Regions from separate parts of the Alcanivorax sp. MD8A genome, predicted to be linked through region 1. Evidence: predicted binding sites of a transcription regulator. Region 1 holds the regulator's gene; each other region holds the start of a gene.

Region 1 (7,646 bases):
AGCGTTGATGGCCCGGGTGCCCAAAGGGATTTTGATCACCGAGGTCATGGGGCAGGGGGTGAATATGGTGACGGGGGATTACTCTCGCGGTGCCAGTGGCTTTCTGTTCGAGAATGGGCGGATTACTTCACCGGTACAGGAATTCACCATTGCCGGTCATCTGGCGGAGATGCTACGTGGCATCCAGGGTAGCGGCACCGATGTGGATTATCGCGGCAACATTGCTTGCGGTTCTCTGCTGCTGTCGCCCATGAAAATCGCAGGACGATAATGACTTTCCATTGGAGGGAAATAGCATGTCAGAAATGAATCCTTATCAACAACCGACCAGCGATGTGGCGGTACCGCCACAGGTTGGAGAGCTGGTTATCGGTACGGCCAAAAAAGTGTCTGTCGGCGATGCCATGAGCTGGTTTGGTCAGGGTAAGGCGATGTTGGCGGGGAACTGGGGCGTAATGATTGGCGCACTGGTGGTGCTCATGCTGCTGAATGCGGCAGTGCAGTTTGTGCCCTTTATCGGTGGGCTGGCGGCCATGTTTCTGATGACGCTGCTGTATGCCGGTCTGGTAAAAATGTTCTACCGGCTGGATAACGAAGGTAGTGTGGAATTTTCTGACCTTTTCGCTGGGTTTTCAGAAAAAACCGGTCCATTGGTGATCCTGGCGTTGTTGCAGTTGGCTGTCTATGTGGGCATTTTCATCGTTGCGATAGTGCTGTTGTTTTTGAGCATCGGTTTTGATGTGAGCATGCTTAATGCCATGGAGGCAGGAAGAGTGCCGGATGTGGGTATTGGTGGGGGCGCCATCGCATTGGCAGGCCTTATCATGTTCTTGTTTCTGATGGCGGCAGGCTTTCTTTTCTACTTCAGCATCCCGCTGGTCTTCCTTGGCAATATGGGCCCGGGTGAGGCGCTGGGGATGAGCTTCAATGCCTGTCTGAAGAATCTACTCCCGCTGATTCTCTATGGCCTCGTAGCGTTGGTGTTGGTAGTGGTGGCAATGATTCCGTTCTTTCTTGGGTTGCTGCTTGCCGGCCCATTGTTGGCAGGGGCTTATTACGCGTCTTTCAAACAGGTATTTACGGAATAATCCGGGCCGCGCAAAATCAAAAAGCCGAAAGGGTTTCCTTTCGGCTTTTTTGATTGCGCTACAAGCTATGCTTGGTTGGAAGGGTAAACCCAGCATTGTTCCGGCGTTTTTTTAGAAGAACGGATACGCCTTCCAGAGCTTATGCAAGACAGGCCTGCCCGCCTGTTCACACCAACAAATTGGCATACAGCACGGTAGCCAGGCCCAGGAAGGCCATGAAGCCAACAATATCGGTGATAGTGGTGAGGACTACAGACCCGGCCAGGGCTGGGTCGATACCCATTTTTTTCATGATCATGGGCAGCAGTGCACCGGCACAGGCGGCCATGATCAGGTTGATCACCATGGCCACGCTGATCACGATGCCGATGCTTACGTCACTGAACCACAGCCCGGCGGTGATACCAATCACGGTCGCCCACAACAACCCATTGATGGCGCCAACAGACAGCTCCTTGAATAGCAGATAGCGGGTGTTGTTGGACTGAATTTGCCCCAACGCCATGGCGCGAATCACCAGCGTCAGTGTCTGGCTGCCGGCGATGCCACCCATACTGGCGACGATCGGCATCAGGATAGCGAGGGCCACCACCTTTTCCAGCGTCGCCTCGAACAGACCGATCACGGCAGAGGCAGCCAACGCGGTCAGCAGGTTGATACCCAGCCACAGCGCTCTGCGGCGGGCGGTTTGCCAAACCGAGCCGAAGGTGTCCTCGTCATCGTCCAGACCCGCCATACTCATCAAGGAGTGGTCGGCTTCTTCCATGATCACGTCAACCACGTCATCAATGGTGATACGGCCGACCAGCATCCCTTCGTCGTCGATGACGGGGGCTGTCACCAGGTCGTGGCGCTCAAAGATCTTGGCCACGTCATGGGCGGGCAGGGTGGCCGGGATAGACTGAATATCGGTGATCATGGCTTCGCGCACTGTGGTGCCCGGGTCGCTGATCAGCACCTTGGTCAGAGGTAACAGCCCAATGAACTGGTTTTTCCGGTTGACCACGGCCAGGTTATCGGTGGTGCGGGGGATGTCGCCGCGCAAGCGCAGGTAGCGTTGTACCACTTCGAAGGTGATCTCCGGTCTTACGGTGATCACGTCGGTGTTCATCAAGCCCCCGGCGGTATCCTCCGGGTAGCTCATCACATGCTCCAGCCGCTCGCGATTCTGTTCGTCGAGGCTGGCCATCACCTGGCTGGTAACATGGTCTGGCAGTTCCTGCAGCAAATCCGCTAGATCGTCGGTGTCCAGTTCCTCAACCAGTGCCACCAGCTCATCGGTGCTGAGATTACGCAGCAGCTCAACCCGGACTTCTTCGCCCAGGTATTGCAGGACTTCGGTTTCCTGTTCCTTGCTGAGAAGCTGCCAGAGAATTTCCCGCTCGCGAGGAGGGGAAGATTCAATCAGGTGAGCGGCCTCTGCGCCGGGCAGGTTATTGATCAGCTGCCGGACCTGCGTATAGGTCCCGCTGGCCAGGGCGCGGTTGATGGCTTTGAGATGTTGCTGGCTGCGGCTGCTGTCGGCGGGCATGGAAATCAGTTAACAGTTAACAGTGAAGAGTTAACAGCGAAAACAAAACGTGCTGCTGCTTGGCTGGGATGATCACACAGTAACAGTCCTTCAGAGTCTGTGGTACTTGATTTTTCAACTGTTCACTATTCACGGTTAACTGTCGTTCACTCTCCCTCGTCGAACATCCTTGCAAACAGGTCTTCCAGTTCTGCCATGGCGGCGTCTTCGTCATCGCCTTCGACCTGAAAGGTGACTTGACTGCCTTTGGCTGCGCCTAGCATAAGAAGGCCCATGATGCTTTTTGCATCAATGCGGTTGCCCTTGTGTAGGACGTGAATAGCGCTGTCATAGCGGGAGGCGACGCTGACAACCTTGGCGGCAGCACGGGCGTGCAGGCCAAGCTTGTTGATCACATCCAGAGACTTTTCGATCATTCAACGGGATCCCAGTTCGCGGTGCCGGATCTGCAGGGTAATGCCTTGCTCGCGTAAACGCGTGGCAAGTTGTTCGGTCATGTACACGGAGCGGTGTTGGCCGCCGGTACAGCCGATAGCGACGGTGACATAGCTGCGATCACTATTGGCAAAGGCACTCAGCCATTTCTGAACAAAAGAGGCGATGTCATCCAGCATGTTGTGGCTGATGTCATGCTTTTGCAGAAAGTCGATCACCCCCTGGTCGCGCCCGGTCAACGGGCGCAGATCCGGATGCCAGTGGGGGTTGGGCAGGATGCGCACGTCAAAGACAAAGTCAGCGTCTGTGGGGAGGCCATTCTTGAAGCCGAACGACTCCACTTGCAGGGAGAGGGCGTTGCGGCGTTGGGCAACCCGCTCGCGCATCAGGGTGCGCAGGCTGTGTACTTCGTGATTGCTGCTATCGATGACCAGATCTGCCCGTTGACGAATATTGGCCAGCAGCTCTTTCTCGTGGGCAATGGCGTCTTCAAGGGCGCGTTGATCGGTGGCCAGCGGGTGGCGGCGGCGGGTGGCGCTGAATCGTTTTAACAGCGTGTTGTCGTCAGCATCCAGATAGATGATTTCGCTGCTGATCTGCTGCTGTTTCAGTGCATCAAGAATATTGTCGAAGGCGAGCAACTGGGCAGGCAGGTTTCGGGCATCAATGCCCACCGCCACATGTCCGATGGGGGCCTCCCCTTCGCTGAGTTGCTGCGCCAGCGTGGGCAGCATGCCTACGGGGAGGTTATCCACGCAATAGTAGCCCTGGTCTTCAAGGGCCTGAATCGCAGTAGATTTGCCGGACCCGGATCGTCCGCTAATGATGGTCAGTTTCATGATCGGGCTGCACGCAAGGCGTTGGGGTCATGGGCGGGTGAACTGGGTGCTTGTCGTCACGAGGCCAACCGCAGTTCCGCCTCGGATTCCACGGCGGTCAGGTACAGCTTGTGATTATCGCTGCTGACGCGCAGTTCATCCCTGTAGCTGTCGTCGTTGAAGAGACTGGCCAGATGGCTGAGTGTTTTCAGGTGCTGTTCCGGGTTGTCTTGTGGAACCAGCAACACAAACACCAGATCCACAGGGCGCCCGTCAACGGCGTCAAAATCAATGGGGGTGTCGAGTTTCAAGAGTAATCCGATGGCTTGTTCGCAATTGCCAAGCCGGCAGTGGGGAATGGCAATGCCTTCCCCGATGCCGGTGGAGCCCAGTTTTTCCCGGGCTACCAGCGCATCGAATACCTCCTGTTCCTTGAGGCTGTCACAGCCGGCCGCAGCCAGCTGTGCCACCTGATCCAGCAGCTGCTTCTTGCTGCTGGCCTGCACCCCGTTGTGGGTGCGTGCTTCGGTGAGAAGTTCGCGAACTCGCATAATGGTCGTTTCGGTTTAGTGGCCGTGTTTGTGGTTAACGGCCTTTTCCTTGTGTTTAAGAATCTGGCGATCGAGCTTGGCGGTCAGCTTGTCGATGGCCGCGTACATATCGTCGGCTTCAGCGGTGGCGAACAGGTCTGCCCCGGAGATATGGATCGTGGATTCTGCCTTGTGCGTCTTGGGTTCCGGGGAAAGGATCACCTGGACACTGGTGATCTGGTCGAAATGGCGCTCCAGGCGGGAGAATTTGTCGCCCACGTAGGTGCGCAAAGCATCGGTAACTTCCAGGTGATGACCGCTGATATTAATTTGCATGGCTGGCTCCTTTACCTGCTTATGGGCCGTCCCAGGCGCCTACACCAAACGCTTGCGGGCGCTGGATGACGGTATTCTCATCGCCTCACGATACTTGGCGACGGTCCGGCGCGCCACGTTGATCCCCTGCTCGTTCAGCAAGCTGGCTAGCTTGTTGTCGCTGAGCGGCTTGCGAGGGTTCTCGGCGGCGACCAGCTTCTTAATAATGGCACGAATAGCGGTGGAGGAACACTCACCTCCGCCATCTGTTCCTACGTGACTGGAAAAGAAATATTTCAGCTCAAAGACGCCGCGGGGTGTGGTCATGTACTTCTGGTTGGTGACCCGACTGATGGTCGATTCATGCATCTCGACGGCGTCAGCAATATCGGCCAGTACCAGGGGTTTCATGGCCTCTTCGCCGTAGTCGAAGAAATCCTGCTGCACTTCAACAATGCGGGTGGCGACTTTTAGCAGGGTGTCGTGGCGGCTTTGCAGGCTCTTGATGAACCATTTGGCCTCCTGAACACAGTTTTTCAGGTATTGACCGTCCTCACCGCTGGTCTTGCGGGCGATGGCAGCGTATTGCTGCTGCAGGTTGACCTTGGGGAGGATGTCGTCGTTGAGGCTGACGTGCCAGCGACCCTGGTGCTGGCGGACGATGACATCCGGCACCGCATAATCGACCTGGCTTTCACCGATTTGCTCACCGGGGGCTGGATCCAGGGTACGGATCAGGGACAGGGCATCCAGCAGTTCCTGTTCGGAGAGCTGTAGAACCTTGCGCAACGCGGCGTAGTCGTGTTTTTCCAGTAGCTCAAGGTGGTCCAGCAGAGCCAGCGCAAACGGCAGGAAGGGAGTGTCGGATTCCAGCTGACGCAGCTGCACACCCAGGCAGTCCGCCAGATTAATGCTGGCGACGCCGACCGGATCAAATTGCTGCAGGCGGTGCTGAACGGCCAGCACTTCGTCGGCTTCGATGGGTTCATCGTCTGGCAGCCCTTCCTGGACATTCATCATGGCGACAATGTCATCGATGCTCACGGTCATGTAGCCGCGATCATCCAGGGATTCAATTATGGTGGTGGCGATGAGTCGGTCCACATCGCTCATGGGAGTCAGGTTCAGCTGCCAGTGCAAGTGGTCATGCAGATTGCCGGAAACAGTGTGCCGTTGCTGCCAGTCGTCGGCGTCATCCGGCAGAGAAGCAGAGGCGCTGCTTTGGCCTGAGTAGACGTCATCCCACTCGGTGTCGACACCGGGTTCACCGTCGACAAACTCTTCCAGAGCGTCATCACGCTCTGCGTCCATGTCCTGACGTTCCTCGTCATGTTCAGGCAGGGCGTCGTCGCCAAAGTCGTCAGCCAGTTCCAGCAGGGGATTGCTTTCAACCGCCTGCTGGATCTCCTGCCTGAGATCCAGCGTGGACAGCTGCAGCAGGCGAATTGCCTGCTGCAGCTGAGGCGTCATGGTCAGCTGTTGGCCGATTTGTAGTTGTAGTGTGGGCTTCATACTGCTCGGATTGGTGTGGTCCCCAAAAACCCGAGAATAACAGCTTCAAACTCTCTCTAGCAATAATTGTGCCAGTGGTTGTTGTGTGGTAGGAGCCTGAAGAGTTAACAGTGAATAGTGCGCGGGCTGGTTTGCTGCTTTTTTCGGGTGTTGATGGCCGCGGCCGGGGGCTTGGCGCGGCTTCTGGCGTTCGGAAAACCCCGGGACTATTCCGCGCCGCTGTTAGCCTATTCACTGTTAACTGTTCACTCACCCCTGGCTCTTACAGCCTAAAGTCCGCCCCCAGATACACATCCCGAACCTGCTGGTTCGAGAGGATGGTGTCGGCGTCGCCGGAGGCAATGATGTGGCCGGCGCTGACGATGTAGGCGGTGTCGCAGATGTCCAGGGTTTCGCGCACGTTGTGGTCGGTGATCAACACCCCGATGCCGCGCTCCTTCAACTGACGAATGATGCTCTTGATATCGTTGACCGAGATGGGGTCGACCCCGGCGAAGGGCTCATCCAGCAGGATGAAATCCGGGTCGGTGGCCAGGCCGCGGGCGATTTCGGCCCGACGGCGCTCACCGCCGGACAGGCTCATGCCGAGCGAATCGCGGATATGGGTGATGTGGAATTCCTTGAGCAGGTTTTCCATGCGTTCATGGCGTTCCTGCTTGCTCAGTTCCTTGCGGGTTTCCAGAATGGCCATGATGTTCTCTTCCACCGTCAGGCGGCGAAAAATGCTGGCTTCCTGGGGCAAGTACCCGATGCCACGTTTGGCGCGGCCGTGCATGGGCAGGTGGGTGATGTCGCCATCATTGATTTCGATGCGGCCGGCATCGGCTTCCACCAGCCCGACAATCATGTAGAAGCAGGTGGTCTTGCCTGCCCCATTGGGGCCGAGCAGGCCGACGATCTGGCCAGCTTCCACATCCAGGGAAACATCTTCGATAACCCGGCGACCTTTGTAGCTTTTGGCCAGGTGGTGAGCGCGCAAATGTGTCATGGGGATCCGGACTCCGATCCGGAGGCATCGGCCTCGTCATTCTGTTTTTGCTGGTTGCCCGGGACCTGGTTTTCGGCCGGGATGACCAGGCGCACGCGTTGGTCGCCTTCACTACTGGCATCGACCCGCTTGGAATCGAGACTGTATTCCACCTTGGCCCCTTCAAAGGTATTGCCCTGATGCTCGATAAAGGCGTCGCCGGTCAGGACCAGGCTGCGGGCCTTGATATCGTAGACCAGATTGTTGGCGTGGGCAGACAGGCTGTTGCCCTCTGACAGTCGTACCGGGTTGCCGCTGGCTTCTACCCGAACCAGTTCGCCATTGCGGGTGAACAGGCGCATTTCTTCGGCCAGCATTTTGCGTTCCCCCTGCAGCAATTCCACGTCGCCGCGATACAAGCCTGTGCCTGCGTCTTGTTCAAAGCGGCCG
Region 2 (7,646 bases), on a different contig from region 1:
CCTTGAAACAGCGAAGTGGGGCGGGAACCGTTTGTGGTGGTTGCGAACCGTTGCTGGACAGCCTCTGCCAAGGGGGTATGGCACGAGCGCGCAGTGTCCCCGGTGGCACTGCGCTTGCGATCCTGTCAGTAATGGCTGCGCTGCTGTTGGCGCTGGCATTCTGGTTGCCATCCCCTGCGCTATCGTCGTCGGTGCAATCACAAAGTCTGTTTGAACAGTTTTCCCGTAACGGGGAATGGCGTCAGTGGAGCGGTTATGGAGTGCTTGGCGCTTCGGTCTTGCTGTTGCTGATGTCGCTAAAAAAGCGGTTTCCCAAGGTGCCCATGGGCGGTTTTAGTGGCTGGCGAATTGCGCATGCCGCCATCGGGTCCCTGGCACTGGCTCTGCTCTATTGGCACACCGGTTTCTCGCTCGGGGAAAACCTCAATCGCTGGTTAATGCTGAGTTTTATCGGTGTCGCTATTGCCGGTATTGGCGCGGCTTTGTTAACCCGGTTTCAGGCGGCCCTCCCCGGGCTGGATGGATTACGCCAGGGCAGCACCTGGCTGCACATTCTGGTGTGCTGGCCATTACCGGTGCTGCTGATCTTTCACATTGTCTCGGCGTATTACTTCTAGGAGGGGCAACCGTGGGGATTCGCAAGCGCACAGTGGGGGTATGGGGAATCTGGTTGCTGGCGTCATTGGCCCTGGCAGGGTGGCTGGGGCTGCCCTTGCTAAAAAAGGACACGCCAAAGACCGCCTTTATTCCCGGTGCCATGACCCACGGCCACCACCAGATTGAATTGCAGTGTGGGGCTTGTCATGGCGATGGGTTCAATAGCCAGGAGGTACTGCAAGACGCCTGCGTTAATTGCCACGGCGACGAGCTGAAGGCCGCCCAGGATGCTCACCCGAAATCGAAATTTACCGACCCGCGTAACGCTGACCGGTTGGCGAATGTGGATGCCCGATTCTGTGTCTCCTGTCATGTAGAGCATCGCCCGGAACTGGATGTGGGAATGGGCGTCACCCTGCCCATGGACATGTGCGTGCACTGTCATGAAGACATCGCCAGTGAGCGGCCAAGTCATGAAGGCATGGGGTTTGATACCTGTGCCAGTGCTGGCTGCCACAACTTTCATGACAACCGCGCGCTGTATGAAGATTTCCTGCTTGCCCACGCGGGGGAGCCCTGGCTCAAACCCGAGCCGGTCCAGCCACCGCGACATGGTTGGCGTCATGACATGGACGACGCTGAACTGGTGGCGTTATTGCGTGGTGACGGGCCGCCGCCGGCCAGCGTGAAAGAACCGGAACATTGGGATGGTAATGCCCATGCCGAGGCCGGCGTGGCCTGTACCGCTTGCCATGGCAGTGCGGAGCAATGGGTTGATACGCCCGAACCATTGCAATGTGCCCGGTGCCACGAGTCCGAAGTGGAAGGGTTCACCCGCGGGCGTCATGGCATGCGGTTGGGAATGGCGCTGTCCCCCATGACGCCCGCACAGTCGGTGCTCAACATGCATGTGGAAGCGAGTCACCGTGAGCTGACCTGTGTGAGCTGCCATGGTGCCCATGACTTTGATACGCAAAAGGCAGCGGTGGATGCCTGCGTCGGTTGCCATAACGATGAGCATAGCAACGAGTACCTTCGCTCTCCGCATCACGACCTGTGGAAACGGGAAAAACGCGGCGAGCTGCCGCCGGGGAGCGGAGTCACCTGCGCCACCTGTCACATGCCCCGCGAGGAGCACAACGGGGATGTCCGGGTTCAGCATAACCAGAGCCTGAACCTGCGTCCGGTAGAAAAAATGATTCGTCCGGTGTGCCTGACCTGCCATGGGCTGGAATTCTCCATTGATGCCCTGGCGGACCCGCACCTGCTGGAAAACAACTTCCGTGGCAAGCCCGATATCCATGTGCCGTCAGTGGACATGGCCAGGGAGCGCGATGAGTCCCGGGACGGAAAAAAGGGGCTTTATTGAGCCATTACGGAAACAGATTTCAAACCTGAGGAGGTACTACCCATGCAAGCCATGCAAGACGTTGTAAAGCACAAAGTCTCCATCCTGATGGCCACAGCCCTGTCGGCCCTGTTACTCAGCGGTTGTGGCGAAGAGGAAGCCAAACCCGCGGGGGGAATTGATCCCAAGGTCTATACCGATTCGTTGTTTGCGGTCATGAATGCCGATCGTACCAACTACACCAAACTGATCATCGCCCGTCTGGGGCCCCAGGGGGCCGACAGCATCAAGCCCCATGAATACTGGGAAGATCTGGATAACGGTGCTCCCTTGCCTGCGCAAATGTTCCGTTACGGCGCAGAAGCGGTTAGCGAAACAAGCAGCGATTTTTCCTATTCCCTGCAGTCTTTGTGGCCGATTAATAGCCAGAACGCGCCGAAAACCGAGCTGGAAAAAGAGGGGCTGCAATTCATCGTCGATAACCCGGGGGAAAACTTCTACGGCACAGAAACTCTGGGGGAAGTGAGTTATTACACCGCGGTGTACCCGGATGTGGCGGTAGCCGCCCCCTGTGTCGCTTGCCACAACAATCACAAGGATTCTCCCAAAACGGATTTCGAGATGGGAGACGTCATGGGTGGGGTGGTCATTCGAGTGCCCATGTAATGGGCGGGATGCGCACTTTCGGTTCGTAACGATTCATCGAATAACCGCTGCCACCGGCAGCAAGGGAGAAACGCATGACCCCAGAACAGATTGCACGGGTGCAAGACAGCTGGACCCAAGTGGAGGCCATTTCTGATCAGGCCGCCGTGCTGTTTTACGACCGTTTGTTTACCCAGGACCCGGCCCTCAAGCCCCTGTTCAAGGGCAATATGGAGGAGCAGGGGAAAAAGCTGATGACCATGATCGGGGTTGCGGTGAAGGGGCTGGACCGACTCGACACCATTGTCCCTGCCGTCCAGAAACTGGGCGAGCGGCACAAGGATTACGGGGTGAAACCGGCAGATTACACCACGGTGGCACAGGCCTTGCTTTGGACTCTGGGACAGGGATTGGGCGACGCCTTTGACGAGGATACCGAGGCCGCCTGGACGGCAGCCTACACGTTGCTGGCAACCACCATGATTGAGGCAGCGGAGTATTGATCCGCGGGGCCGCAAGTGCCGTTTTGGCACTGCAAAGCGCACCATTTCGGTGCGTTTTGTCGGTCCTTTATTGGTGAGAATTTAATCCTTAAGTAAAACAACAGGTTAGTGGATCAATGACTGGCACAACCGTTGCAAAACACTCCGGTACAACTTTGCGTCCGGACACCGTAGAGGCTATGGCTTTGAAAATCATGCTGGTGGATGACCAGCCACCCCGCGCCGCCATTCTTGAGCGGGCCCTCATTGATGAGGGTCACGAGATTCTGTGTCGGCTTACCAGCGCGGCCGGGTTGGCGGAAAAGGTAAGCAGCAGCAATCCGGATGTGGTCATCGTCGACATGGATGCCCCCGACCGTGACACTCTGGAAAGTATGGCGTTGGTGCAGCGGGATATGCCTCGCCCCATGGTGATGTTCTGCAACCAGGATGATGAAGATCTGGTCGTGGCGGCGCTGCGTGCCGGCGTCAGTGCCTATGTGGCAGGAGAAACGGATCTTACCCGGGTACGGGGCGTCATGCGTGTCGCCACCGCTCGCTTCCGCGAGTATCAGGCCCTGCGTGAAGAGCTGGAACAGACCCGCGAAGCGCTGGCAGAACGCAAGATTATTGAACGGGCCAAAGGGTTGCTGATGCAGCGCCGCCGGCTCAATGAACAGGATGCCTACAGCACCTTGCGGCGTCAGGCCATGAATACCGGGCAACCTCTGGTTCAGGTCGCGCGCTCGGTGCTGGATTACGCTGAATTGTTGAAGGCCCAAGGTTAGGTTGGGACGGTTTTCTCGTGATCTTTGGTGACGTTCCATTCGCGGTCTAAGCACCGCTTCCATAATGACAGGAGACAGCATGCGACGAGTGAATCCGCTGATGAAATCGCGAAGTCTGGTGTCGGCACCGGCAAGACCCCTGGAGTCTTCCCGGCCTAGAAGCCAGGCGGCGGTGCAGCGTCGTCAGTCGGGAGATGCCCGTCGTGCCATCCTTACGGAGATCGCTTGATGAAAATCCGCATTGGCTACATGCCGTTGACCGATAGCCTGCCGCTGGCAGTGGCCCAGGAAGCGGGTTACTTCAGTGCGGAAGGGCTGGATGTGGAGCTTCAGCCAGAATGGAGCTGGGCAAGTCTGCGGGACCGGCTATTGGTGGGCCAACTGGATGCCGCACCGATGCTCGCGCCCATGTTGATGGCCACCACGCTCGGTCTGGGCAGTATCAAGAAACCGTTGGCCACAGCATTTTCCATGGGCCTGAACGGCAACGGTATTACCGTTTCCCCCATGCTGTTCCAGGGGTTGTGTGCCTTGTCTGAAGGGCCGACGCCTAACGACATGGCCAATGCCATGAACAAGCTTGTGGCCGCTCGGGCGTCCAGCGGAGAATCGCCGCTGACTCTGGCGGTGGTGTTCCCGTTCTCCTGCCATGCCTATCAGCTTCGCCACTGGCTTAGCGTGGCCGGGTTGGACCCGGACCATGATGTCAAACTGGTGGTGCTGCCACCGTCGCAGATGGTGGACCATCTGCGTATGGGGCACATTGACGGTTTCTGCGTGGGGGAACCCTGGAACAGCCTGGCGGCCCTGACTGGGGCAGGGCATTGCCTGTTGTCCGGCTACCAGATCTGGGAAAACGCTCCGGAAAAAGTGCTGGCGGTATCTCGTGACTGGGTAGCACGCCATCCGGATGAACACAGGGCGCTGCTGCGAGCCCTGTACAAGGCGGCCTGCCATGCGGATGAAAACCTGGTCGATAGCTTGTCACTGCTGGCTCATCCTGCCTGGCTGGATGTGCCGGAAGAAATCATTCGGGCCCCGTTCAGTCAACGCCTGCCAGGCGGTCTGACCGGGCAGCCGTTCCCGGCGCACCATTTTCATGTGTTCGCCGGGTTCCACGCCAATTTCCCCTGGCGTTCCGATGCCCGTTTCCTGCTTGAAGAAATGCAGCGCTGGCGTCAGTGTTCGTTGGAAGAAAAACAGACTTTTGCTGCCCAGTGCTACCGCACGGACCTGTTCCGTGATGCACTGGCGGATCTCACCAGCCTGCCGCTGATGGACAGCAAACCCGATGAACGCCACGCCGGCCACTGGGAATTACCCGGCGAACCCAGGCCCCTGGAGCTGGGCCCGGATCGTCTGTTGCGAACCATCGAAGAGCAGCCGGAGGGCTGACGGCTGCGAATGCCCTGTCGTAGAAGCGACCCTGCGGGCGTTCCTTCGCTTGGCTCGGTGGCGGAGCGATAAGCGCTTGCGATATAACGCATTTGCATCACAGCGTTCACAGAGGTTAAAACCGTCTTTCCCTCAGTGGCCTCTGTGATCTCTGTGGTCAATATCGCTTTTAAAGGTTTGGGTTATCGCGCCGCCAGCGACGCTCCTACGGCACGGGTTGGTGTCATTCGAAACTCGTTTCTCGCAACTCGCTTCTAGTCTGTCTTTGTCAGAGTGCTGGTCCCACTTTCCCCGGCAGAATCACCTGCAAGCGTCATCGTGATCTCAACAAGGCATGCTCCTCAAACGAGAAAACTCACCCCCACGCCCAGCAACAACAGGGCGAACAAACGTTTCAACAGCCGTGGCGATAACCGGTGTGCGAGACGCGCGCCAAACCGGGCGAAGAACATGCTGGTCAACGCGACCCCCACCATGGCAGGAAGGTACACGTACCCCAGGCTCCACTCGGGCAGTTGTGGCTGACTCCAGCCAATCAGCATGAAACTCAAGGCACTGGCGGCGGCGATGGGTAACCCGCACGCTGACGAGGTGGCCACTGCCTGCTGCATGGGCAGGCTGCGCCAGGTAAGGAAAGGGACATTCAGGGTGCCACCGCCGATGCCAAAGATTGCGGAGGCCCAGCCGATTACCCCGCCAGCGGTCGTCAGGCCCAGCTTGCCTGGCACCGCACGGCTGGCACTGGGTTTCAGATCCAGCGCCATTTGAATAGCGATCACGATGGCGAACACACCAATAATCTTTTGTAGCATCGGCCCCTGAATTGACGCGGCGGTTAGCGAACCCAGCCCGGCACCCAGCAGGATGCCCACGGTCATCCAGGCAACAATAGACCATTGCACCGCGCCCTTGCGGTGGTGCTCCATCACCGAGTTGATGGATGTGAAAACGATGGTCGCCAACGATGTGCCCACCGCCAGATGGGTCAAGACTTGCTGGTCGATGCCCTGAGCGGTAAAGCTCAAGACCAGTACCGGCACGATGATGATGCCGCCGCCGACCCCAAACAGACCGGCCAATACCCCGGCCGCAGCCCCCAAAACTAGATAAAGCAAAAATTCCATACTCAACCCTTGGAAGAAATCTGTGTAAAGCCACATCGGTGGCAATGTAATAACGGAAAAAAGAAGCGGGGGAGGGCTCTCAGGTGCGAATAGCCGCGTCCAGATTGCAATATTGCCCTTTGAAATACAGCAGCGGCTGTGTGTCGCGCGTTTGCTGCAGGCTCAGTGCCCGCACTTCACCAATCACGATCAAGTGATCGCCGGCTTCGTGCTCGGCGTGAATGACGCAGTCCAGCCAGTGCAGGCTGCCACCAATCACCGGGTTGCCCAGGGGGGAACGAGTCCAGTCGATGGCTTGCCACTTGTCCGCGCCCTGTTGGGCAAAGCGGTTGGAGACCGCCACTTGCTCATCGGAAAGAATGTTCACCGCAAAGCGGCCCGCCCGACGGATCTTGGGGTAGCTGAAAGAGTCACGCTTGACACTGAAGGACACCAGCGGCGGGGTGGTCGATACGCTGTAGAACGACTGGCAGGTAAAGCCGATGGGCTCATCATCAATGTGTGACGTAATGACGGTGAGCCCGGAGGCGAAATGGCCGAGCGCCTGGCGAAAATGCAGTGGGTCGATGGCCGGTGTGGTGAGTGACATAGTCATTCCAGAATAGAAGTAACGCAGATGAGTGAATCAGGCGGGCTGTCCTGACAATGCAGAACCCCCGCTCTTGCCGACGGTATTCAGGCCAGCTCGTTGCGGACGATCTCTGCCCCTGCACTCAGTGCTCGCAGTTTTCCCTGGGCCACGTGGCGGGGCAGGGGGGCCATGCCGCAGTTGGTGCATGCGTACAGTTTGTCGGCATCCACGAATTGCAGTGCTCGGCGCAAGGTGCTGGCCACTTCTTCCGGGCTTTCTACGGTGTGGCTCGCCACATCAATCGCGCCTACCATCACTTTCTTGCCGCGAATCAGCTCAATCAGGTCCATGGGGACATGGGAGTTGTGGCACTCCAGGGACACCATATCGATGGTTGAGGCTTTTAGCTTGGGGAAGGCTTCTTCATATTGCCGCCACTCGGAACCCAGCGTTTTTTTCCAGTCGTTATTGGCTTTGATGCCGTAGCCATAACAAATATGCACGGCGGTTTCACACTTGAGCCCTTCAATGGCTCTTTCCAGTGTGGCCACGCCCCAGTCATTGACCTCATCAAAAAACACATTAAAGGCCGGTTCGTCGAACTGGATGATATCGACGCCAGCTGCCTCCAGCTCTCTGGCTTCCTGATTAAGGATCCTGGCGAACTCCCATGCCAGTTTCTCCCGGCTTTTGTAA
Region 3 (7,646 bases), on a different contig from region 1:
TTCCTGTAGCACCCGCAGCAACCGGGTCTGCGCTTCCAGCGGCATATCCCCGATTTCGTCCAGGAACAGCGTGCCGCCATTGGCCTGCTCAAATCGACCAACCCGTTGATTATTGGCACCGGTAAAGGCCCCTTTTTCATGGCCGAACAATTCGGATTCGATCAGGTCCTTGGGGATAGCCGCCATGTTCAGCGCCACGAAGTTTTTCTCCCGGCGCATGGAATGGCGGTGCAGGGCACGGGCCACCAGCTCCTTACCGGTACCGGACTGACCATTGATCAGCACAGTCACATTGGAATGACTGAGACGACCAATCGCCCGGAAGACTTCCTGCATGGCCGGCGCTTCGCCAATGATCTCGGTAGGTGCCTCTTCCACCGCGGCCGGGAATTCGCCGCGAGACTCTTCACGGTGCTTGAGCGCACGGCGCACCAATGCGACCGCTTCGTCCACATCAAAAGGTTTGGGCAGATATTCGAATGCCCCACCCTGATAGGACGCCACTGCCGAGTCCAGATCCGAATGCGCTGTCATGATGATGACCGGCAAATCCGGATTCTTGCGCTGCAGGATCTTGAGCATGCGCAGGCCATCGGTACCCGGCATGCGCACATCACTGATCAGGACGTCCGGTTCCTGGCCGCCATTTTCCAGGGTATTGAGCGCTTCATCGGCATCTTCAAAGCAGGTGACGGCGTAGTTTTCCTGACTCAGCGCCTTTTCCAGCACCCAACGAATGGAGCGGTCATCGTCTACAACCCAAATACTTTCGCTCATGACCTGCTTCTCCCAGGGATCGTGTCTGTGTCTTTCATGACTCTTCTGTCTCAATCAGCTCCGGCTGCTCCATGGGCAACAAAAGACTGAATACGGTTTCACCCGGCACACTTTCGCATTCGATCAGGCCATGATGCTGGCTGATGATCGACTGGGCGATGGAAAGGCCCAACCCCGTGCCGCTGGCGCGGCCACTGACCATGGGATAGAACAGGGTTTCCTGTACTTCCGGGTCGATGCCGGGCCCGTTATCAATAATGTCTACGCGTAACACCAGCCGGTGCCTCAGCACCCCGATCGTGAACTGGCGAAGCACCCGGGTGCGCATCACGATGCGCGCCTGCGGTGTGGACGACTCCAGCAGCGCCTGGGTGGCGTTACGGATCAGGTTCAGCAACACCTGAATCAGTTGATCCCGATCGGCCACCACATCCGGCAAGCTGATGTCGTAATCCCGCCAGATTGATACGCCCTGGGGATGCTCAGCCAGTAGCAACTGGCGTACATGCTCAAGGCACTCATGCACATTGACCGGGCGAAACTCCGGAGGCTTGCGAGGCCCCAGCATCCGGTCCGCCACTGAGCGCAGGCGGTCTGCCTCATCAATAATGACCTTGGTGTACTCGGTCAGCTCCGGGTCTGGCAGGGCACGCTCCAGCAGCTGTGCAGCGCCCCGAATCCCCCCCAACGGATTCTTGATCTCGTGTGCCACCCCTCGTACCAGCGCCCGCGTTGCCTGATGGGCATGCAGCAGCGCTTCCTCGCGGGTAATGCGCAGCAGCCGGTCCAGCGCCTGAAGCTCCAACAAGAGGCACAACGGCTGGCCTGGCTCATTGATGGGGCTGACCGAATAATCCACGGTGACCTCATTGCCCGGCGCAACCGACAATCGCGCCTCCCGGCGCGTGAAGGGGTGCTCGTCACGAATGCACTGCTGCAGGGCAGACCGTGCCTCTTCATCGTCAAAGAAGTAATCAGGCAACGGCTGACCGATAGCCCGTACGGCACTGGTTGCGAGCAGCATTTCCGCTGCCGGATTCAGATAACGCACGTGTAACTTACTATCGAGCATGACCACCGCGGTTCGCAGGTGATCGAGTAACCGTTTGTGCAAGGCGACACCACTCATCAACTATTGGCCCATAACAGGGCACAAGCAATTATCAGGCCACCTCAAGGGAAGCCCTGAAAGCCCGTTTAAGACCCGTCATGTGGGCCCCTAACGCAGGCAGCTCTGCTGAGTGTATCGGTAAGGGGAGTTGGAATGCACCACTTAGGTGCACTGCTAGTTGCGCAGATTGGGGCGAGGTACAACAGGGGTTGGCATTTTGGCGCGACCGGCTGCACCGCCGGTCTCCGCCGCGCCGCCCGTACTGGCGGCACCGCCAGTGCCAGCAGCACCGCCTCGACCTGCCGCACCCCCGACATCCGCTGCCGCCCCATTAGGATCCAGGCCAGGTCGACGACGAAAATCGTAGGCAGTGGACTGGTGAATATAAAACTCCACTGGCGCGGACTCGATTTTGACTTCGCCATCTTCCCCAAGCACTTTGGCGATAACCACGTGCACGCCTCGTTCAGGCGCATTAATCTCCAACCCGGTTTGCTGAACCCCATTGTCGAAAATCACCACCGTATCGCCATCCTGTAAAGCGGGCTGCAGGTCTACACTGATCTGCACCCCACCCTCAGGGTTGCGGATGGTGGCTTCGGCTGCGGGCGATGTGATCTCCAGATGACGGTAACCGCCAAACACCTTGGACTGTTCTCCGCCGACCGTTTTCACCTCGCCGGAGATCTCCACCTTTTCGATCGGCACCGTATTGGTTTCGCGCAATTTCACCTCTTCCGCATCTCCGCTCTCCGGACGCTGATCAGTGAATACTACGTTGCCATTTTCATCTACTGAGCGATAAATCCCGCTTGCCGGCTCACTTCCCGCTTCCGCAGCCCCCAGACCACCGGCCCCCATCGCAAGCAGCAACCCGGCAAATAGCTTCCATTGTGTTTTCATCGTTATCTCCATCGGCTCTCTTGCTGATTCTCCACTGTGCAAAGCCGTCAGGAAAGGGGCAAATGCACAGTTTGCAGCGATAATGCTTGATCCGCACCAGACCCAAACACGCTCAACAGAACAGGAACAGAGGCCTGCCCCCTCCGCCAGACATAAAAAAGCCCCCGACCAGCGGGGGGCTTTTTCACTGCAATCCCGAGGGATTAGCAGGAGTAGTACATGTCGAACTCAACCGGATGCGGGGTCATGTTCAGACGCTCAATCTCACCACGCTTCAGGGAGATGTAGCCGTCCAGCATGTCCTTGGTGAACACGTCACCTTCGGTCAGGAAGTCCATGTCAGCTTCCAGGCAATCCAGCGCCATGGTCAGGGTATGAGCCACGGTCGGGATGTCTTTTGCTTCTTCAGCCGGCAGATCGTACAGATCCTTGTCCATGGCATCGCCAGGGTGCAGCTTGTTCTTGATGCCGTCCAGACCAGCCATCAGCAGTGCGGCGAAGCACAGGTAAGGGTTGGCAGACGGATCAGGGAAGCGTGCTTCGATACGACGCGCCTTGGCGCTGCTCACGAACGGAATACGGATGGAAGCGGAACGGTTACGGGCAGAGTAGGCCAGCATTACCGGGGCTTCGAAGCCGGGCACCAGACGCTTGTAGGAGTTGGTAGAACCGTTGGTGAAAGCATTCAGGGCGCGAGCGTGCTTGATGATACCGCCGATGAAGTACAGCGCCTCGTCGGACAGGCCAGCATAGCCTTCGCCAGCGAACAGGTTCTTGCCATCTTTACCCAGGGATACGTGAACGTGCATACCGGAGCCGTTGTCACCGATCAGCGGCTTGGGCATAAAGGTAGCGGTTTTGCCGTAGGCGTGAGCCACGTTGTGCACGCAGTACTTGAGGATCTGAACTTCGTCAGCCTTGTTGGTCAGGGTGTTGGCGCCAACACCAATCTCACACTGGCCAGCAGTACCCACTTCATGGTGATGCACTTCGATGTTCAGGCCCATGGATTCCATGGCGGAACACATTGCACCACGCAGGTCGTGCAGGCTGTCTACCGGCGGAACCGGGAAGTAACCACCTTTCACACCCGGACGGTGACCGATGTTGCCACCTTCGAAGTCTTCGTGGGACACCCACGCCGCTTCTTCGGAGTGAATGTTGTACATGGAACCCTGCATGTCGGATTTCCACTGCACGGAATCAAATACGAAAAACTCCGGCTCAGGACCGAACAGGGCGGTATCAGCGATACCGGTAGCCTTCAGGTACTCTTCAGCACGCTTGGCAACGGAACGCGGGTCACGCTCATAACCGGTCATGGTGGACGGCTCGAGAATGTCGCAACGCAGGTTCAGGGTGGCCACGTCAGTGAACGGGTCCAGAACGGCAGTAGAGTCGTCAGGCATCATCACCATGTCGGACTCGTTGATGCCTTTCCAGCCAGCGATGGAAGAACCGTCAAACATCTTGCCGTCGGTGAAGAAATCTTCGTCGATTTCACCCACTGGCAGAGTAACGTGCTGCTCCTTACCACGGCTATCGGTGAAGCGCAGGTCCACCCATTTCACATCGTTTTCTTTAATCAGCTTGAGGGTCTTTTCAGACATTGTCGTGCGTCCTCCTAAGGAACAGCGGGTTTATCTCTGACTCGACATATTGCACCGGCATGGAGCAACACAGAGAGCCGGTATTCTCGGCCAAGGGGCCACTAATGCCAATAGGGAGGCAAATACCATGCCAGCCCTTTTTTAGCGCATAGCCCCCAATTGTCAGGGGCCCACAGGGCCATGCACCAACATCATGCACACCCATGGTGCACAACAATCGCGCACAGCACTAAAATAGTGCACCATTGTCCTCGCCGACGCGCAAGACCACAAAACACTCATTACCCTGCTCGGCGGCTTCCAACACTTCGTGGCCGTTAATCCGGCACCAGGCAGGGATATCGTTCAGCGCGCCCGGATCAGTACAGACCACCTTGAGGCAATCCCCTGTCGACAGGGTACGCACCTTGTTCTGCGTTTTGATGACCGGCATCGGGCACAGCAGGCGACGGGTATCCAGCTCGTGAATCACATCAGTCATACCACTACCCCACATTCCAGGCAGGCAATACATCGTCAGGCTGCGCCGGCTTTACCGTCACCTGGCGAGCCACACCATCCGGCTGGCGAATTTCCAGTGTCACCTCGTCCAGCACCCGGCCCTTGGAATAGCGGGCCACAATGGCAGCAGCCTGCTCAAGCTCTTCGTCAGATTCAAAGTTGCCATCGACCAAGGCCAGGGGCCCCGGGCAGCTTACCGTGGTAATGCTGGAGAACATATAACGGTAGCCTTCCAGAAAGCGATTCTCGCCCTCCTCACGGCTGATGATCAACTTGTAGTGGGGTTTCGGCCGCAGGTGGCGCCCCACTTTCAGCAACATGATGTCATCAAGCTCGTAGCGGCGCTCATTACGGGCCTTCCACAGGTCTGACAGCTTGTTGGAATAGGATTCGTCGGTCAGGAAGCAGCACCCTCCCGCTGGCTGGGCAAAATCATCCAGTCCGAACTTCTTCGCCAACGCCATCTGTGGCTTACGGTTTCGGCCGGAAAAATCGTGCAGCTCATCGCGGTTTACCCACCCCTCTCGCTCGGGCAAGGTTGGCGGCAGGTTCTTGGCACAAAGCGGGCGCAACAGACGATCGTCCGCTCCCGACTCCTGACTGATGATCGGCATGGTTTCCTTACGCTGGCTCTTGGGCCGCTGACCAATCACTTCGCCGGTCACAATGAAGTCAAAACCGCGATCGCCAGCGAATTCACGCGCCTTGTTGATCATCAGAGTGGCCTGGTTGACCATGAAAATCTTGCAGTCCAGACAGGGGTTCAGGTTCGCGCCGTAGCCGTGCTTGGGGTTCAGCACCACATCCTTGTACTCTTCGGAAATATCAATGATGTGCAGCTTGATGCCAAGCTGTTCGGCCACCCACAGGGAGTTATTGCGCTTTTCCTTGTCCTTGTCCTTCTTGCGAATGGCATGAGTATGCCCTTCCACACAGAAGCCGGTGAAAAAGTTCACCCCTTCCACTTCGATGCCCTGCTCCTGCATGACCTTCACGGCCAGCATGGAATCCAGTCCGCCGGACACCAGCGCGATCGCGCGCCGCTTGATGGGTTGGGTTGCCTGAGTCATGTGAAAAACCTGTGCTGGGGGCCGCACCGCGTGCCGCCCTGGCTCGGAAATTGGGCGGCGAAGTATAGCAATGGCGGGGCCTGCACGCATCCATCCCCCGTGCCGCCTGTCACTTGAATGTCATCCTGCAACGGCACACTCCTGCGCCACATGCTGTTTACGGAGAGTCCTGCATGAGACGCTGGCTCCGCCGTACCGCCCTCCTTGCGGTGCTGGCACTGACTGCCGCAGGCCTTGGCTGGTGGTTCCATACCCCCCACGGCCCCTGGCTTGTGCATGACCGACCACTGGCCGGACAGCGGGTGTGCGCCATCGGCGATGGCGGCTGGGGCAACCCGGCCTCCCTGGCCGTCGGCCAGGCCCTGGTGACACTGGGCTGCGACCAAATCCGCTATCTGGGCGATCTGGTCTATCCGGACGGAATTCGCGACGCCAACGATCCGCTCATCGACAGCCGCTTCTTGCCACCCCTGCAGCCAGCGCTGGATGCCGGCATTCCCGTCTATCTGGTGCTGGGTAACCATGACTGGAAACAGAACGGCAACGCCTGGCTTGAGGTGGCGCGTCGCCACCCTCTGATTCACCTTCCCCACTTTTACTACTTTGAGCAATGGCCAGATGCCTGTGCATTCAGTCTGGAGACGACCTGGTTTGAAAAGTGGTATTACTTTCACCGGCAAATCAACTGGCTCACGGCCAGCCAGCAGATGGCCCAAGAGTATGGCTGCCAATTCAGTTTGGGGTTTGCCCACCACCCCATGTTCAGTACCGGCTCCCACGGCAACGCCCATGAAATGATCAACATTGGACTGAAACAAAAACTGGTGGGGCATCTGGACTTGCTGGTCGGCGGCCACGACCACATCTTGTCCGATGAAGGAGAATACCAGGACACCCGGCAACTGATATCAGGTTCCGCCAGCATCAACAACGACCTCGGTCCTGCCAGTGACGCACAGCACTTCACCCGCGCCACACACGGCCTGGTTACCCTGGATTTTGAAAAAACCGAGACCGGCCTGCGTGTCGACTACCGTTTTTACAGTGTTCTTGGCAATCCGCAGGACCCGCTGATCACCCTGCTGTGGCAGGGCGACCAGAATGGGCAGGGAATCCGCTAGCGATCAGGAAGGGTCCTGAGGCTCCACCGCCACCGGGCCGGCGACGGCAAATTTCGACTTGGAAAATGCAATACGTTCAGCGGCCGGCAGGTCCTTGTCACCCACCGTTTCAAGGTGATCCTCGATAATCCGGCAGCGGCGCAGCAAACCGTCATCCATGGCAATCTGGATATTCAGCCCCGGGCGGGCATTAAGCTCGAGCATCATTGGGCCATGATCACGATCCATGACCAGATCGACACCCAGATAGCCCAGCCCCGTCAGGTCATAACAGCGGGCCGCCAGTGACAGGCAATCTTCCCAGTCAGGCACGGTCAGCCCCGCCACCGCATTGGCCGTGTCCGGATGCCGCTGGATCTTGCGATTGAGCCAGGTGCCATCCAGCGTCACACCGGTGGACAGGTCCAGGCCGACGCCAATCGCGCCCTGATGCAGGTTTGCCTTGCCCTGGGACTGCCGGGTAGGCAAACGCAACATGGCCGCCACAGGGTAGCCCTTGAGCACGATGATGCGAATGTCCGGCACACCTTCATAGCTGATGCGCTTGAACAAT
Region 4 (7,646 bases), on a different contig from region 1:
TCCATCCAGACACTGGTGCGCTGCAGGCGATCAGCCGTCTTGATATAGAACATCAGGAAGCGATCGGTGTACTTGATCAGTTCCTCATCGCTAAGATCCGAGGCAAACAGATCGGCATGACGAGGGCGCATGCCGCCATTACCACAGACATACAGATTCCAACCTTTCTCGGTAGCAATGACACCCACATCCTTGCTCTGCGCCTCGGCACATTCACGGGTACAACCACTGACCGCAAATTTGAGTTTGTGCGGGCTGCGCAGCCCTTTGTAGCGCTCTTCGATCTGGATGGCAGTACCTACCGAATCCTTCACACCGTAACGGCACCAGGTCGAACCCACGCAGGACTTCACGGTCCGCACCGACTTGCCATAGGCATGACCGGTTTCAAAACCGGCCTCGACCAGAATTTTCCAGATTTCGGGAAGCTGATCGACGCGGGCACCGAAAAGATCGACCCGCTGACCACCGGTAATCTTGGTGTAAAGGTCATATTTCTTGGCCACTTCACCGAGCACAATCAACTTGTCCGGAGTGATTTCACCACCGGCAACGCGGGGCACGATGGAATAGGTACCGTCGCGCTGCATATTGCCCATGAAGTAATCGTTGGTGTCCTGCAGGCCCGCATGGGGTTTGTTCAAGACCCAATCGTTCCAGCAGGAAGCCAGCACATTGGCCACGGTCGGTTTACAGATATCACAACCATCACCGCTGCCATGTTTTTCCAGCAGCTGATCAAACGTGGTGATCTGGCCAACACGTACCAGGTGATAGATTTCCTCACGGGAATACGGGAAGTGCTCGCAGACGTGGTTGTTGACTTCCACACCCCGTTTTTCCAACTCGCTGTCGAGCACCTGTTTCACCAGTGCAGCACAGCCACCACAAGTACCCGCGGCATTGGTGCAGGCTTTCAGGTCGCCCACGGTCATGCAGCCACCATCGATAGCCGCACACAGATCGCCTTTGGAAACGTTGTTACAAGAACAGATTTGGGCGGTGTCTGGCAGGGCATCGGCACCCAGCAAGGGGGCGCCATCAGAGACCGGCGCCACCAGGGCTGCCGGATCGCCAGGCAAATCCATTTCGTTAAGGCACAGTTGCAGCAGGTTGCCATAATCGGCGGCGTCGCCGACCAGCACCGCGCCAAGCAGTTTCTTGCCGCACTCGCTGACCACCGCCTTCTTGTAAATGCCAGCGGTCTGATCCATGAACACGGTGCTGCGACAGCCCGGGGTGTTGCCGTGCGCATCACCGATGGACGCGACATCCACGCCCATCAGTTTGAGCTTGGTGCTCATATCGGCACCCTGGAACGCTTTTTCGGCCTTGCCCATCAAGTGCTCGGCAGCAATTTCCGCCATCTGGTAGCCCGGCGCCACCAGACCAAAGATACGGCCATTCCACAATGCCACTTCACCGATGGCGTAAACATCTTCATCTGAAGTCACACAGTGATCGTTGACGACGATACCGCCGCGCTCGCCCAGCTCCAGTTCGCAGGCACGACCCAGGGCATCCTGCGGACGGATACCAGCGGAAAAGACAATCAGGTCCGTTTCCAGATGCTTGTCTTCACCAAACACCATACGGTGTTTGCAGCTTTCGCCATCAATAATCTCCTGAGTGCCAGTGCTGGTATGCACAGTCACACCCAGTTCCTGAATTTTGTCTTTCAGCAGACCACCACCGAAATCATCCACCTGAACGGCCATCAAGCGCGGGGCAAATTCCACCACATGGGTTTCCAGACCCAGATCGTGTAATGCCTTGGCGGCTTCCAGGCCGAGTAGCCCCCCGCCGACCACAGCGCCGACTTTGCCGCCTTTACTGGCGGCAATCATGGCATCCAGATCATCGATGGTGCGGTACACAAAGCAATTATCGCGATCGTTGCCCGGGATCGGCGGCACAAACGGGTAGGACCCCGTGGCCAGCACCAGCTTGTCGTAAGCCAGGGTCTCACCGGTATTGGTGGTCACAGTTTTGGCAGCTCGATCAATGCTGTCGGCTCGGGTCTTGAGCTTCAGGGTAATACCGTGCTCTTCAAAAAAGCCCTGCGGCACCAGTGACAGGTCGTCGGCGGTCTTGCCGGAAAAGTAGCTGGTAAGCCCAACCCGGTCGTAGGCCGGCAGCGGCTCTTCACACAGCACGGTAACGTCGAATTGTTCACGGCCACCCTGGGCTACCAGCGATTCCAGATAACGCTGGCCCACCATGCCGTGACCGATCAAAAGAAGTTGTTGCTTTGCCATAAGGCTCACCCTCGCGGTGCGTAACTGACACCCACCCCAAAGCAACCCTTGTGCCAACTTTTTATCTTGTTGTTTTTATTGAGTTTTTGCCGTTATAACGGAATACCCTACAGAAAATGTGCGTTCTTTTAATGCGCCAATGCACGACAAGGATGCACTTTTTCGTGCACCGAAATGTTCCATTTTCGCGCTCCCCCTTTGCGCACTATCCCGGCGCACGCCCCCCTCTTTCGCCCTGTTTACCTATACAAATCATAGGGTTAAACAAGTGGCACAGGAGTTGCTCACAAACACAGACCGTTAATCGCCCATGTATGGAGTTTTCGTGAGCGCCGACAAGCTGAATCTGTTTAATCTGTCCTCCCCACGCATTCGCTTGCTACACCTGAGCTGGCTGGCCTTCTTTATCAGTTTTGCCGTGTGGTTTTCCCACGCGCCACTCATGGGCCACCTTCGGGAGGTGTTTGATCTGACCAGCGAACAGGTAAAGGCACTACTGATCTTGAATGTTGCCCTTACCATTCCGGCCCGGGTCATCATTGGCTCCCTGGTGGACCGCTTTGGCCCCCGTATCGTATTCGGCACCCTGCTGATTACTGCGGCCTTCCCGTGCTGGGCCTTTGCCATGGCCACCAACTTCGAACAGCTGGCGATCACCCGCCTTCTGCTCGGCTTTGTCGGTGCCGGTTTTGTCGTCGGGATCCGGCTGATCAGTGAGTGGTTCCCCGCCAAGGAAGTGGGCCTGGCAGAAGGCGTCTACGGTGGCTGGGGGAACTTCGGTGCGTTTGCCTCTTATGTCGCCCTGCCATCACTGGCTCTGTGGTTTGGTGGTGAAAACGGCTGGCGCTGGGCGATCGCCAGCACTGGCGCCCTGGCGTTTGTGTACGGCCTGGTGTTTCTGTGGCGTGCCCGCAACACCCCCGCTGGCGCCTCCTATTTCAAACCCAAAAAAGCCACCGCACTGGAAGTCAGTAATCGGCGAGACCTGTTCTTCTATGTGGGCGCGTGCCTGCCGCTATATATCGCCCTTGGCGTCATTGTCTGGCGGCTCGGCCCGCAGGGGTTTGATCTGTACGGTGAAGCGACCCAATGGATGATGGCGTCGCTGGTGCTGGCTCTGGCAGTGATCCAGCTTTCCCAGGTCTGGAAGGTGAACCGCGAACGCATGCTCGAACCGGCCCCCAAGCATGACAAGTACCCCTTCAAACAGGTGGCCATTCTCGATCTGTCCTACTTCATCACCTTTGGCGCCGAGCTGGCAGTGAAATCCATGCTGCCTCTGTTCTTTCTCGACACCTTTGCCGAAGTGACTCCGGTGACCGCCGGCCTGCTAGCCTCCGGCTTTGCGTTCACCAATCTGATTGCCCGCCCCGGTGGCGGCTGGCTGTCTGACCGTATCGGCCGCAAGAAAGCACTGACCATTCTTATTGGCGGTCTATTGCTGGGCTTCATACTCCTCAGCCAGATCAACAGCAGCTGGCCTGTGCTGGTGGCCATGGTCGCCACCATGGTGTGCTCCTGCTTTGTCCAGGGCGGTGCAGGCGCGGTATTTGCCACTGTCCCCCTGATCAAGCGCCGCCTGACCGGCCAGATTTCCGGCATGGTGGGCGCCTACGGCAATGCCGGGGCAGTGATTTTCCTCACCGCGCTCACCTTCGTGAACGCCAGCACCTTCTTCCTGGTAATCGCGGGTTGCGCCGCTGTCGTGCTGGCCGCAGTCCAGTTCCTTGATGAGCCCAAAGGGCACATTGCGGAAGTGGATGAAGATGGCCAGGTTCAACTGATTGAGGTGGGCTGAACCGTATGGCAGGCACGGGCAAGGCATGGCATTTCCCGCTGGCGGTCCGGGGCACCCACCCGGACAGCCAAGCCCGTTTATGCCCCAATGGCGCTCACTTTTTATGCACCAGCGAACGGCGCCCCGCGCACCGCTTGCACATCAGCCTGTCGCCAAATAACGCCAAAACAACAAAAAAACCATTACTATCAGACCCTTACAATCTGGCACACCCTTTGCTTGATATGAGCTTGTCATCAACGCTGCCGTCTATGGAGTTACCATGAGCGCCGACAAGCTGAACCTGCTGAATTTCTCTGCACCGCGCATCCGGCTGCTGCACCTGAGCTGGGTCGCTTTCTTTATTACCTTTGTGGTGTGGTTTTCCCACGCCCCGCTAATGGGTCACCTGCGTGAGGTATTTGACCTGACCACCGAACAGGTCAAGGCCTTGCTGATTCTCAACGTGGCCCTGACCATTCCTGCACGTGTGGTCATCGGCTCTCTGGTCGATCGCTTCGGCCCCCGTATCGTGTTTGGCACCTTGCTGATGCTTGGCGCTCTGCCCTGCTGGGCCTTTGCCATGGCCAACACCTTTGAACAGCTGGCCGTCACCCGTTTGCTGCTGGGTTTCGTGGGCGCCGGCTTCGTGGTGGGTATCCGTCTGATTGGTGAATGGTTCCCGGCTCGTGAAGTGGGCCTGGCTGAAGGCGTCTACGGCGGCTGGGGCAACTTCGGTTCTGCCGCGGCAGCCATCACCCTGCCCACCGTCGCACTGATGTTTGGCGGTGAAAACGGCTGGCGCTGGGCGATTGCCAGCACCGGTGTTCTGGCCTTCCTGTACGGTATGTTCTTCCTGTGGCGGGCCCGCAACACCCCGGTTGGCGCCTCTTACTTCAAACCCAAGAAAAGCTCTGCACTGGAAGTCAGCACCAAACGTGATCTGTATTTCTATCTGGCCATGAGTATCCCGCTGTACGCCGCCCTGCTGGTCATCGTATGGCGCCTTGGCCCGAGCAACCTGTCCCTGTTTGGCAGCACCGCTCAGTACGTCCTGATTGCCCTGATCCTGTCGCTGGCAATTCTGCAAATGGGCCAGGCCTGGCGTGTAAACCGCGAACACCTGAAAGAAGGTGTCGAAGAACACGATCGCTATAACTTCAAACAGGTCGCCATTCTCGATCTGTCTTACCTGGTGACCTTTGGTTCCGAATTGGCGGTGGTGTCCATGCTGCCGCTGTTCTTCGCCGACACCTTTGGCCTTGAACCCGTGACCGCCGGCCTGCTGGCGTCCGGTTATGCCTTTATGAATCTGGCGGCACGCCCGGGTGGCGGCTGGTTGTCTGATAAATTTGGACGCAAGAAATCCCTGATCATCCTGCTTGCCGGCCTGATGGTGGGATACGGCCTGATGAGCCAGATCAGCGGAACCTGGCCGCTGCTGCTGGCCGTGGTTGCCACCATGTGTTGTTCCTTCTTTGTACAGGCGGGTGAAGGTGCCGTGTTTGCCACCGTACCGCTGATCAAGCGTCGTCTTACCGGGCAAATCGCCGGTATGGTAGGCGCTTACGGGAATACCGGTGCGGTCATTTTCCTGACCGTCCTGACCTTTGTGGACGCCAGCACCTTCTTCCTGGTGATTGCTGCCAGTGCAGCCGTGGCCCTGGCCGCCGTCCAGTTCCTGGACGAGCCAAAAGGTCACATTGCCGAAGTGGACGAAAAAGGCGAAGTCCAGCTTATTGAAGTGGGCTGATCGCCACCCCTGCTCACCAGCCGCAGGCCGCCACAAGGCCCCTGCGGCTGGCGCAGTTAACCGTGAGACCCTGGAGCCCGGATATGGAAACTTCCACCGCTGATCTGCCCGCCCCGAGTGCGCTTGACGCTACCGCGGAGCACGAACCCGAGCTGCACCCGAAGGTTCGTATTGGTCAGTACAGCGATGCCGGGCCCAAACTGCACAACCAGGATGCCCTGGCCATGCAGATTCCTGATGGCCCCCTGCTTCGCACCAAAGGCATCGTAGCGGCACTGGCCGATGGCCTGTCTACCGCCGGAGCCGCCCGCGAAGCGGCGGAGTCCTGTGTCCTCGGGTTTATCAGTGATTACTACGCCACTCCCGCTTTGTGGAGTATCCCCCGCTCGGCCCAGCGCGTTCTCGAAGCACTGAACCGGTGGTTGTGCCGCCAGACCCTGGCCGGCGAAAGCCACTTGTGCACCCTGTCGCTGTTGATTCTGCGTTCGCGCACTGCCCACCTTTTCCAAGTCGGGGATTCGCGGATCTGGCGACTGCGCAACGACAAACTGGAATGCCTGACCCGTGACCACAGTCGCATGATCGGTGAAAACCGGCAGGTGCTGACTCGGGTGATGGGCGGCGACACCCGGCTCGACGTGGATTACAGCAGCACCGACCTGCAAGTAGGCGATATCTACCTGCTGACCACCGACGGCATTCACGGGTTTCTAAGCCGTTCGCGCATGCAAGGCATTGTTCGCGGCTGCGAGGCCCCCGACGTGATTGCCCAGACACTGGTAGAAGCCGCACTGGCCAACGGCAGTGATGACAACCTCAGCTGCCAGGTGTTGAGAGTCGACGGCCTGCCGGATGCCAGTGCCGATGAAACCCTGAAACAGCGTGGCAGCCTGCCACTTCCCCCTCCCCTCAGCCCCGGGATGAAAGTCGACGGGTTCACCGTCAAACGAGAACTTTATGCCAGTGTGAGAAGCCACCTGTACCTGGTGGAAAATGAGGAAGGCAAGCGTTCCGTATTGAAAACTCCTTCGGTCAATCTGGAAGACGACCGCGATGCCCTGGAGCGGTTCGTGATGGAAGGCTGGGTCGGAAGCCGGCTGCGCAACCCGCACCTGTTGCACGCCCTGCCACTGCCAGAGACCCCCAGCTGCCTGTACCAGCATCTGGAGTTCATCGATGGCGTTACTCTCAAACAGTGGCTCAAGGAACACCCGGATGCGGCCGTAGAGGAAAAACTGTATCTGGCTGACCAGCTGCTCAACGGTATTCGCGCACTGCACCGTGCGGACGTTATCCACGGCGACCTGAAACCCGACAACATCATGGTCGATACGTCCGGGCTGGTTCGCATCGTGGATTTTGGTAGCTGCCATTGCCGTGGCATGGAACAGAGCGCCTCGGACATTCCACTGGGTACCCGGGACTACACGGCACCGGAACTGGTCGACGGGGACGCTCCCAGCGAACAAAGTGACCTGTTTTCAGCCGCCGCGATCATCCACGAAATGCTGACCGGTGCCCTGCCCTGGCAAGGCCGTTACGAGAAGAGCAACCACCGACCGCTACCCGCACTGCAGACCCTGAACGCCTTTATCCCATTGTGGATCAACAACGTCCTGCAAATTGGCCTGCAACGGCACCCCAACCAACGTTTCGCCGACGCTGCCGAATTCCGCGACGCCCTGCGCCGCCCCGTCCGCGCCACCAAACCCGGCAAGGACAACAGCATCAACGAGCTGCGATTATGGAAAGGGGCTTGCCTGGTGTTGGTGATGTTGTTGCTGATTAGTGTGAGCCTTAATCAGTGAACAGTTAACAGTGAATAGTTAACAGCGAAAACCCGCGTAATAAACGGGGT

The links. The regulator sigma-54, encoded in region 1, starts transcription at its own class of promoters, with help from an activator protein. The targets are predictions, from matches to a motif close to TGGCACNNNNNTTGCTNT.
Region 2: the regulator sigma-54 is predicted to act here: its motif matches at 3,215-3,232, upstream of A15D_RS13980 (ANTAR domain-containing response regulator).
Region 3: the regulator sigma-54 is predicted to act here: its motif matches at 4,517-4,534, upstream of glnA (glutamate--ammonia ligase).
Region 4: the regulator sigma-54 is predicted to act here: its motif matches at 4,261-4,278, upstream of A15D_RS09150 (NarK family nitrate/nitrite MFS transporter).

Annotation. Positions count from the first base shown of each region.
Region 1 covers NZ_AQOQ01000009.1:57,373-65,018, reverse strand. Annotated here, with positions in the region: gene pmbA (metalloprotease PmbA) at 1-271, shown strand, start outside; gene A15D_RS06640 (BPSS1780 family membrane protein) at 297-1,088, shown strand; gene mgtE (magnesium transporter) at 1,255-2,619, opposite strand; gene A15D_RS06630 (HPr family phosphocarrier protein) at 2,766-3,035, opposite strand; gene rapZ (RNase adapter RapZ) at 3,036-3,893, opposite strand; gene ptsN (PTS IIA-like nitrogen regulatory protein PtsN) at 3,950-4,423, opposite strand; gene hpf (ribosome hibernation-promoting factor, HPF/YfiA family) at 4,439-4,738, opposite strand; gene A15D_RS06610 (RNA polymerase factor sigma-54) at 4,778-6,229, opposite strand; gene lptB (LPS export ABC transporter ATP-binding protein) at 6,492-7,217, opposite strand; gene lptA (lipopolysaccharide transport periplasmic protein LptA) at 7,214-7,646, opposite strand, start outside.
Region 2 covers NZ_AQOQ01000031.1:25,808-33,453, reverse strand. Annotated here, with positions in the region: gene A15D_RS14000 (FAD-dependent oxidoreductase) at 1-617, shown strand, start outside; gene A15D_RS13995 (cytochrome c3 family protein) at 629-1,966, shown strand; gene A15D_RS13990 (DUF3365 domain-containing protein) at 2,009-2,611, shown strand; gene A15D_RS13985 (globin family protein) at 2,686-3,093, shown strand; gene A15D_RS13980 (ANTAR domain-containing response regulator) at 3,273-3,860, shown strand; gene A15D_RS17270 (hypothetical protein) at 3,940-4,089, shown strand; gene A15D_RS13975 (CmpA/NrtA family ABC transporter substrate-binding protein) at 4,089-5,255, shown strand; gene A15D_RS13970 (sulfite exporter TauE/SafE family protein) at 5,597-6,379, opposite strand; gene A15D_RS13965 (flavin reductase family protein) at 6,459-6,968, opposite strand; gene A15D_RS13960 (methionine synthase) at 7,055-7,646, opposite strand, start outside.
Region 3 covers NZ_AQOQ01000041.1:15,752-23,397, reverse strand. Annotated here, with positions in the region: gene glnG (nitrogen regulation protein NR(I)) at 1-777, opposite strand, end outside; gene glnL (nitrogen regulation protein NR(II)) at 812-1,906, opposite strand; gene A15D_RS15395 (DUF4124 domain-containing protein) at 2,063-2,791, opposite strand; gene glnA (glutamate--ammonia ligase) at 2,995-4,401, opposite strand; gene A15D_RS15385 (sulfurtransferase TusA family protein) at 4,631-4,882, opposite strand; gene A15D_RS15380 (tRNA (5-methylaminomethyl-2-thiouridylate)-methyltransferase) at 4,887-5,972, opposite strand; gene A15D_RS15375 (metallophosphoesterase) at 6,146-7,093, shown strand; gene A15D_RS15370 (alpha-L-glutamate ligase-like protein) at 7,097-7,646, opposite strand, start outside.
Region 4 covers NZ_AQOQ01000014.1:9,071-16,716, forward strand. Annotated here, with positions in the region: gene nirB (nitrite reductase large subunit NirB) at 1-2,258, opposite strand, end outside; gene A15D_RS09145 (MFS transporter) at 2,584-4,056, shown strand; gene A15D_RS09150 (NarK family nitrate/nitrite MFS transporter) at 4,319-5,788, shown strand; gene A15D_RS09155 (bifunctional protein-serine/threonine kinase/phosphatase) at 5,872-7,596, shown strand.